DNA from 2 places in the Bradyrhizobium sp. ERR14 genome. Region 1 is predicted to be linked to the other one. Evidence: riboswitches for the same ligand, from Rfam matches in the RefSeq annotation. Region 1 holds a riboswitch; the other holds the start of a gene.

Region 1 (3,759 bases):
TCATACATGTATTCGACGTGCACGCCGCCGATCCAGTTGGAGAGATAGTGATATTGCGCGGCCGCCACCGCCGGCGGCAGATGATCGATCCCGAGCTTCCTAAGCCCCGGCAGGAAGCGCTCCTGCTGCTGGCGGCGGAATACGCGGAAGACGAACTCCGCTGCATCCGCAGTGCCGCGCCGCGTGACGACGGTGAGGATGAGGCCGGTGAAATAGGCGTGGTAGAGGTCGGCGACCGCCCGCCAGCGCTTCCATTGGGCTTCCTGCGCTGCGTCAGCTGCGGCGGTCATTCGTTTCGCTCCCGATCGTTGTTGCGATCGAGTGTGTCACCGCGCCTTCCGGCAGGCAACACGACGCCCGTGCAGAGCGCCCTGCGCGGCCACCCGTCAATTCCGCATCACGAAGTTTACTGCGGTGGCGTCTTGGCCGCGCGCTCTCGCTCGACCCGTTCGGTGACATCGCGCGCCATCGCGACCGATCCCAGGACGGTGCCGCCGAAATCCCGCACCAGTGCGAACGTCATCTCGATGTAGAGCTTGCGCCCGCTCTTGTGCAGCGCGCGGGTCAGGGTCGGCCTGCCCGCAAGCTTCATGCTGCCGCTGGCCAGCGCAGCTTCAAAGCCCTTCCAGTGCGCGGCGCGCAGATGCTCGGGAATGATCAGGTCGAGATTCTGGCCGAGCGCTTCCGTCGCAGAGAAGCCGAACAGCGCCGCCGCTGCACGGTTCCACCGCATGATCGTGCCGGAGCGATCCGAATAGATCAGCGCATCCGCGACGTCGTTGAGGATGTTTGCGTCGAGCTGGGATTGATCGGTCATGTCACCACCTCGTGTGGACTGTAGCCCGGATGGAGCGAAGCGTAATCCGGGATCGTGCCACAAGCGAGGGTGTCCCGGATTGCGCTTCGCTCCATCCGGGCTACGGAATTACACCCGAAAATGCTTGCTCAGCTTCAGGCCCTGGGCCTGGTAGTTCGAGCCGATGCGCTGGCCGTACATCGCGTCGGGACGGGCTAGCATCTTCTCGTAGACGAGGCGGCCGACGATCTGGCCGTGCTCGAGGATGAACGGCACTTCGCGCGAGCGCACTTCCAGCACGGCCCGCGCGCCTTGCCCGCCGGCGCCGGCATAGCCGAAGCCGGGATCGAAGAATCCGGCATAGTGCACGCGGAATTCGCCGACCAGCGGATCGAACGGCACCATCTCCGCGGCGTAATCGGGCGGCACCTGCACGGCTTCCTTCGACGCCAGGATGTAGAACTCGCCGGGATCGAGGATCAGGCTGCCGTCGGGACGGGCCGAGATCGGCTCCCAGAAATCTTCCACCGCGTAGCCGGAGCGACGATCGACGTCGACGACGCCGGTGTGGCGCTTGGCGCGGTAGCCGACGAAGCCGTTTGCCTTCTCGCCGGAGAGATCGACGGAGACGGCGACGCCGCCCGAGAGATCAGCATCGTCGATGTCGACGAGGCGCTCGGCGGCATGCAAGCCATCGAGCTCGTCGGCGTTGAGGATGGCGTCGCCGGTGCGGAAGCGCACCTGCGACAGACGCGAGCCCTCGCTGACCAGCACCGGAAACGTCTTCGGGCTGATCTCGGCATAGAGCGGGCCGTGATAGCCGGCGCCGATCATGTCGAAGCGGCGGGTGCCGTCGGCGATGACGCGGGTGAAGACGTCGAGCCGGCCGGTCGAGCTCTTCGGGTTCGCCGCCGCGACGATCTCCGGCGGCAGCGCGAGGCTCTCCAGCAGCGGCACGATGTAGACGCAGTTGGTCTCCAGCACGGCGCCGTCGGCGAGGCTGAACTCGTGCAGCTTCAATTCGTCGATGCGCTCGGCGACGGTGGCGCCGGGACCGGGCAGGAAGCTGGCGCGGACGCGATAGGCAATGTCGCCGAGACGCAGATCAAGGCTCGCCGGCTGGATCTGGCTCTCGACGAAGTCATAGGCGGGCAGGATGAGCCCCGCCGCCGCCATCGCCGCGATCATGCGGTCGGGCAGGATACCATTGGCGTCGGGCGCAACCGTGAACGTCAACCGGGGGTCCTCATCAGGGGTCAGATGCATCCAGACATGCCGGAAATACAAGTCTTTTACGGCTATCCGATGGACGCCTTGACGGAAAGGGCATTGCGGAATATGAGCATCACTTATCCCGTGGTGATTTGAGCCGGCCGGCTTGCAGCCACGTTAAATAAGTCGCTAAACAGGCCGGGGACCTCTGTGATCCCGGCCCGTGGATATATCCAGGCCGGTTTTTTTGTGACCGTTTTCGACGAGACGGTCATGTCGGAGGTACTTATGTCGAAGTCGACCACCAACTACCGTCCCGAAACCCGCCTGGTCCATTCCGGCACCCTGCGCTCGCAATATGGCGAGACGTCGGAGGCGCTGTTCCTGACCCAGGGCTACGTCTACAACAGCGCCGAGGAGTGCGAGGCGCGGTTCAAGGGCGAGGATCCCGGTTTCATCTATTCGCGCTACTCCAATCCCACCATCGCGATGTTCGAGCGCCGCATGATCGAGCTCGAGGGCGCCGAGGCTGCGCGCTCGGCGGCGACCGGCATGGCCGCGGTGACGACGGCGATCCTGGCACCACTCAAGGCCGGCGACCACGTGGTGGCCTCGCGCGCCCTGTTCGGCTCGTGCCTCTACGTCGTCCAGGACCTGCTGCCGCGCTACGGCATCGAGACCACGCTGGTCGACGGAGCCAATCTCGATGAATGGCAACGCGCGGTGAGGCCCAACACCAAGACGTTCTTCCTGGAGAGCCCGACCAACCCGACGTTAGATGTGCTCGACATTCCCGGGATTGCCGAGATCGCGCACAAGGGCGGCGCGCGGCTCGTCGTCGACAACGTGTTCGCGACCCCGATCTGGCAGAGCCCGCTCGCGCTCGGGGCCGACGTCGTGGTCTATTCCGCGACCAAGCATATCGACGGCCAGGGGCGCTGTCTCGGCGGCATCATCCTGTCATCGGAAGCCTTCATCGCCGAGCACATCCACAATTTCATGCGCCAGACCGGCCCGTCGATCTCGCCGTTCAACGCCTGGGTCCTGCTCAAGGGCCTGGAGACGCTGGGCGTGCGCGTGCGCGCGCAGACCGAAACGGCCGCGCGCATCGCCGACGTGCTGGCGAGCCATCCGAAGATCTCGCGACTGGTTTTCCCGGGCCGCGCCGATCATCCGCAGGCAGCGCTGGTGAAAAAGCAGATGCGCGGCGGCTCGACGCTGGTCGGCTTCGAGGTGAAGGGCGGCAAGGCCGCGGCGTTCCGCGTGCTCAATGAATTGAAGCTGGCGAAGATCTCCAACAATCTCGGCGACGCCAAGAGCCTCGTCACGCATCCGGCGACCACGACGCATCAGCGCCTGAAGCCGGAGGACCGCGCCGCGCTCGGCATCAGCGAAGGGTTCATCCGCTTCTCGGCGGGGCTCGAGCATGCCGACGACCTGATCGAGGATCTGACTGCGGCGCTGGAGAAGGCGTGAGGCGAAGCGAGATCTCGTAGGGTGGGCAAAGCGAAGCGTGCCCACGCCTTCTTCCTTCGTATCACTGAGCGATGGTGGGCACGGCGCTTTGCGCCTTTGCCCACCCTACGGCAGCGTGCCTACATCGGCCGATACGTTCTTACGTCCGCGGGCACGTTCACGCCCAGCTTGATCTGCCCCACCGAGCGGATGATGTCGTCGCCGAGCAGCTGGGCGAAGCAGGCATAGCCCCAATCGTTCATGTGCAGACCGTCGGCGATGACGAAGCTCTCGAC
Region 2 (3,759 bases), on a different contig from region 1:
TCTTCAAGCCGCGTAGCACGAGGCCGCGCTTGGTCAGGAAAGCGTCGGCGTCGTCAGCGGTCTTGCCCTTGTCGGTCGGGAAGTGGATCAGCACGAAATTGGCGACGCTCGGCGTCACCTTCAGTCCGAGCTTGCCGATCTCCTCGGTCAGCCAGTTGCGCCATGTCTCGGTGAATTGCTTCGACATCGCTTGGTGCGCGGTGTCCTCGATCGCGGCGACCGCGGCATACATTGCCGGCGTCGACACGTTGAACGGGCCGCGGATGCGGTTGACCGCGTCGATGATGTGCTCGGGGCCGAACATCCAGCCGATGCGCAGCGCGGCGAGGCCGTGGATCTTGGAGAAGGTGTGCGTCACCACCGTATTCTCGGTGGTGGCGACCAGCTCGATCCCCATCTCGTAATCGTTGCGCGAGACGTAGTCGCAATAGGCGGCATCGAGCACCAGCAGCACGTGCGACGGCAGGCCGGCGCGCAGGCGCTTGACCTCGTCGAACGGCACATAGGTGCCGGTCGGATTGTTGGGATTGGCGAGCCAGACCAGCTTGGTCTTCGGCGTCACTGCCTTGAGGATGGCGTCGACGTCGCAGGTCAGGTTGGTCTCCTGCGCGATGACGTTCTTGGCACCGACCGCCATGGTCGCGATCGGATAGACCAGGAAGCCGTGCGTGGTGGAGATCGCCTCGTCGCCGTGGCTGAGATAGGTGTGCGCCAGCAGATTGAGGATCTCGTCGGAGCCGGCGCCGCAGATGATGCGGTTCGGGTCGAGACCGAAGGAGCGGCCGATCGCCTCGCGCAACACGCGCGAGGTTCCTTCCGGATAGTCTTCCAGGTGGTCCGCCACGTGCTTGAAGGCCTCGATTGCCTTGGGCGAGGGCCCGAACGGCGTCTCGTTGGCCGACAGCTTGAACACCTTGCGGCCCGGCTCCGCGACCGGGCTCTTGCCGGGCGTGTAGGGCGCAATATCGAGAATGCCGGGATTCGGCACGGGGCGGGACATCTTGAACTCCGAAAATGGCGGGGCGCGGCGCGTGGTTTACGATTTCGCCCCGGTCGGGGGCACCGTATAGCGCGTTGCGTGGCTGCCGACGAGGGCCGTGGAGCGCACCGAGGCCCCCGCCTCGATCAGGGCAGCCCTGATTTTGTCGATGCTGGTCGCATTCGTGACCGAGACCAGCAGCGCTGCGCCGTCGAAGGCGGTGTCGGGTACCGCCACGATCTCGGCGAGCGGCGAAAGGGCCCGCGCGACCTCGGCGTTCCAGCCGGAAACGCGGACGCTGAAGGTCTCGACCTCCGTCACCAGGGCGCTGTCGGCGACCCGCGAGATAGCGAACACCGGCAGCGCCGCCGGATGGTCGGCGCGCTCGACGAAGGGCATCCGCGCGATGATCTTCGGCGCGCCTTCCGTTTCGAGCAAGAGCCACCATGGCGTGCGGCTCGACGTCGCCGAGACCAGCGCCAGATCGCCCTTGGATTTCGCTACCGCCTCGACCGCGGCCTGCGCGCTGAAATGCGCGACGTAAGGCACCGTGAAGCCGAAATGGAAGCGCGCGGAATCGCGCATCGCCGGCTCGCTTGCCGAGATGTCGGCATGCACCGAGAACGGCGCCTGCACGTAAGTGAACGTCGAGATGATGACGCGCCAGATGCTCTCGACCGTGTCGAGCGGCAGGATGCCGCGATGACGCTGCACGAGGTCACGCATCATGGCGGCCTCGCGCGCTGGGCGGAACGCCGAGCCGACCTCCTGGGTCTGCTTCACCTGGATCAGGCGGTCGATGATGTCGCCGCGCTGCATCAGCAGGCGATGCATGCCCTCGTCGATCGCGTCGATCTCCTTGCGCAGTTCCTGGAGCGATGGTGGCGCGGGCGGACGTTGGGACATGTCTGGCTGTCGATGGTTTCGATGGGGGATGTCCTGATTAGGCAGTCGGGACGGCGAAAGCAAAGAGAAATCACGCCCTTTTCGGACGACGCGAGAGAGACGAATTGGGCCGATCCCGGCCGCGACTTGACGAAAACCACCCAAGACGGTAGTTTTTGCCCGTTCCGTGGTCATTTGAGCCGGCCGGCTTGCAGCCACGTTAAAAAACTCGCTAAACAGGCCGGGGACGCTTCCGATCCCGGCCGAACCTATCGTTCAGGCCGGGTTTTTCATGGCCTGATGCAAGTGGCGATCACGCGTTTGATCGCAAACGAGGTCGATGGTCAGATGGGTGGCGTCAAGTCGATACCGAGTCCTGCGATCAGCGCCGACGAACGGTCGCACGAGGTGGATCATCCAAGCTCGCAGATCGCGCATTTCGGCGCCGAGCAGCCGCTGCGGCTCGATTGCGGCGTCGATCTCAGCCCGTTCCAGATCGCCTACCAGACCTATGGCGAGCTCAACGCCGATCGCTCCAACGCGGTGCTGATCTGCCATGCGCTGACCGGCGATCAACATGTCGCCAATGTGCATCCCGTCACCGGCAAGCCCGGCTGGTGGGAGACGCTGGTCGGCCCCGGCCGGCCCATCGATCCCAAGCACTACTTCATCATCTGCTCCAACGTGATCGGCGGCTGCATGGGCTCGACCGGGCCGGCGTCGATCAATCCTGCTACCGGCAAGGTCTGGGGCCTGGATTTCCCCGTCATCACCATCCCCGATATGGTGCGTGCGCAGGCGATGCTGGTCGACCGGCTCGGCGTCGACACGCTGTTTGCTGTCGTCGGCGGCTCGATGGGCGGCATGCAGGTGTTGCAATGGACCGCCGCCTATCCGGGCCGCGTGTTCTCCGCGCTGGCGATTGCCTGCGCGACGCGGCACTCGGCGCAGAACATCGCCTTCCACGAGCTCGGCCGCCAGGCCGTGATGGCCGATCCCGACTGGCACGGCGGCGGCTATGCCGATCACGGCATCCATCCGCATCGCGGGCTCGCGGTGGCGCGGATGGCGGCGCACATCACCTATCTCTCGGATGCGGCGCTGCATCGAAAATTCGGCCGGCGCATGCAGGACCGCGAGCTGCCGACCTTCTCGTTCGACGCCGACTTCCAGGTCGAGAGCTATCTGCGCTACCAGGGCTCGTCCTTCGTCGAGCGCTTCGATGCCAACTCGTACCTCTATCTGACGCGCGCGATGGACTATTTCGACATCGCCGCCGACCAAGGCGGCGTGCTCGCCAAGGCGTTCGTCGACATCAAGACCCGCTTCTGCGTGGTCTCCTTCACCAGCGACTGGCTGTTTCCGACCTCGGAATCGCGCGCGCTGGTGCACGCGCTGAATGCATCGAGCGCGCGGGTGTCGTTCGCCGAGATCGAGACCGATCGCGGCCATGACGCCTTCCTGCTCGACGTTCCCGAATTCTTCGACATCTCCCGCGCCTTCCTGCAATCCGCCGGCAAGGCGCGCGGGCTCACCGGCAAGAAGGACGGCTAGCGATGTCTGTACAGGAAGCGCTGCCGCTGAACGGCGTCGCGACCGGATCGTCCGGCCAGTTTCGCGCCGATCATCTGCTGGTCGCCGAGATGGTGAAGCCCGGCTCGAAGGTGCTCGACGTCGGCTGCGGCGAGGGCGATCTGCTCCAGCTGCTGGAGACGCGCGGCATCGACGGCCGCGGCATCGAGCTGTCGCGCGAGGGCGTCAATCGCTGCGTCGCCAAGGGCCTTGCGGTGGTGCAGGGCGACGCCGACACCGATCTCGTCAATTATCCGGATGACGCCTTCGACTACGTGATCCTGTCGCAGACGCTGCAGGCAACGCGGCAGCCGCGCGTGGTG

The links. Region 1 has a riboswitch for S-adenosylmethionine ahead of GGD62_RS24150 (O-succinylhomoserine sulfhydrylase). Riboswitches for the same ligand answer to the same signal wherever they lie in the genome.
Region 2: linked by a shared signal. The riboswitch ahead of GGD62_RS17455 (homoserine O-acetyltransferase) and the one ahead of GGD62_RS24150 (O-succinylhomoserine sulfhydrylase) in region 1 are both predicted to bind S-adenosylmethionine.

Annotation. Positions count from the first base shown of each region.
Region 1 covers NZ_JACIHD010000009.1:48,683-52,441, reverse strand. The annotation lists gene GGD62_RS24165 (hypothetical protein) at 1-290, opposite strand, end outside; gene GGD62_RS24160 (PAS domain S-box protein) at 407-817, opposite strand; gene GGD62_RS24155 (2'-deoxycytidine 5'-triphosphate deaminase) at 926-2,062, opposite strand; SAM riboswitch at 2,143-2,222, shown strand; gene GGD62_RS24150 (O-succinylhomoserine sulfhydrylase) at 2,297-3,484, shown strand; gene GGD62_RS24145 (SGNH/GDSL hydrolase family protein) at 3,604-3,759, opposite strand, start outside.
Region 2 covers NZ_JACIHD010000005.1:295,456-299,214, forward strand. The annotation lists gene hisC (histidinol-phosphate transaminase) at 1-1,000, opposite strand, end outside; gene GGD62_RS17450 (chorismate mutase) at 1,037-1,885, opposite strand; SAM riboswitch at 2,042-2,121, shown strand; gene GGD62_RS17455 (homoserine O-acetyltransferase) at 2,213-3,418, shown strand; gene metW (methionine biosynthesis protein MetW) at 3,421-3,759, shown strand, end outside.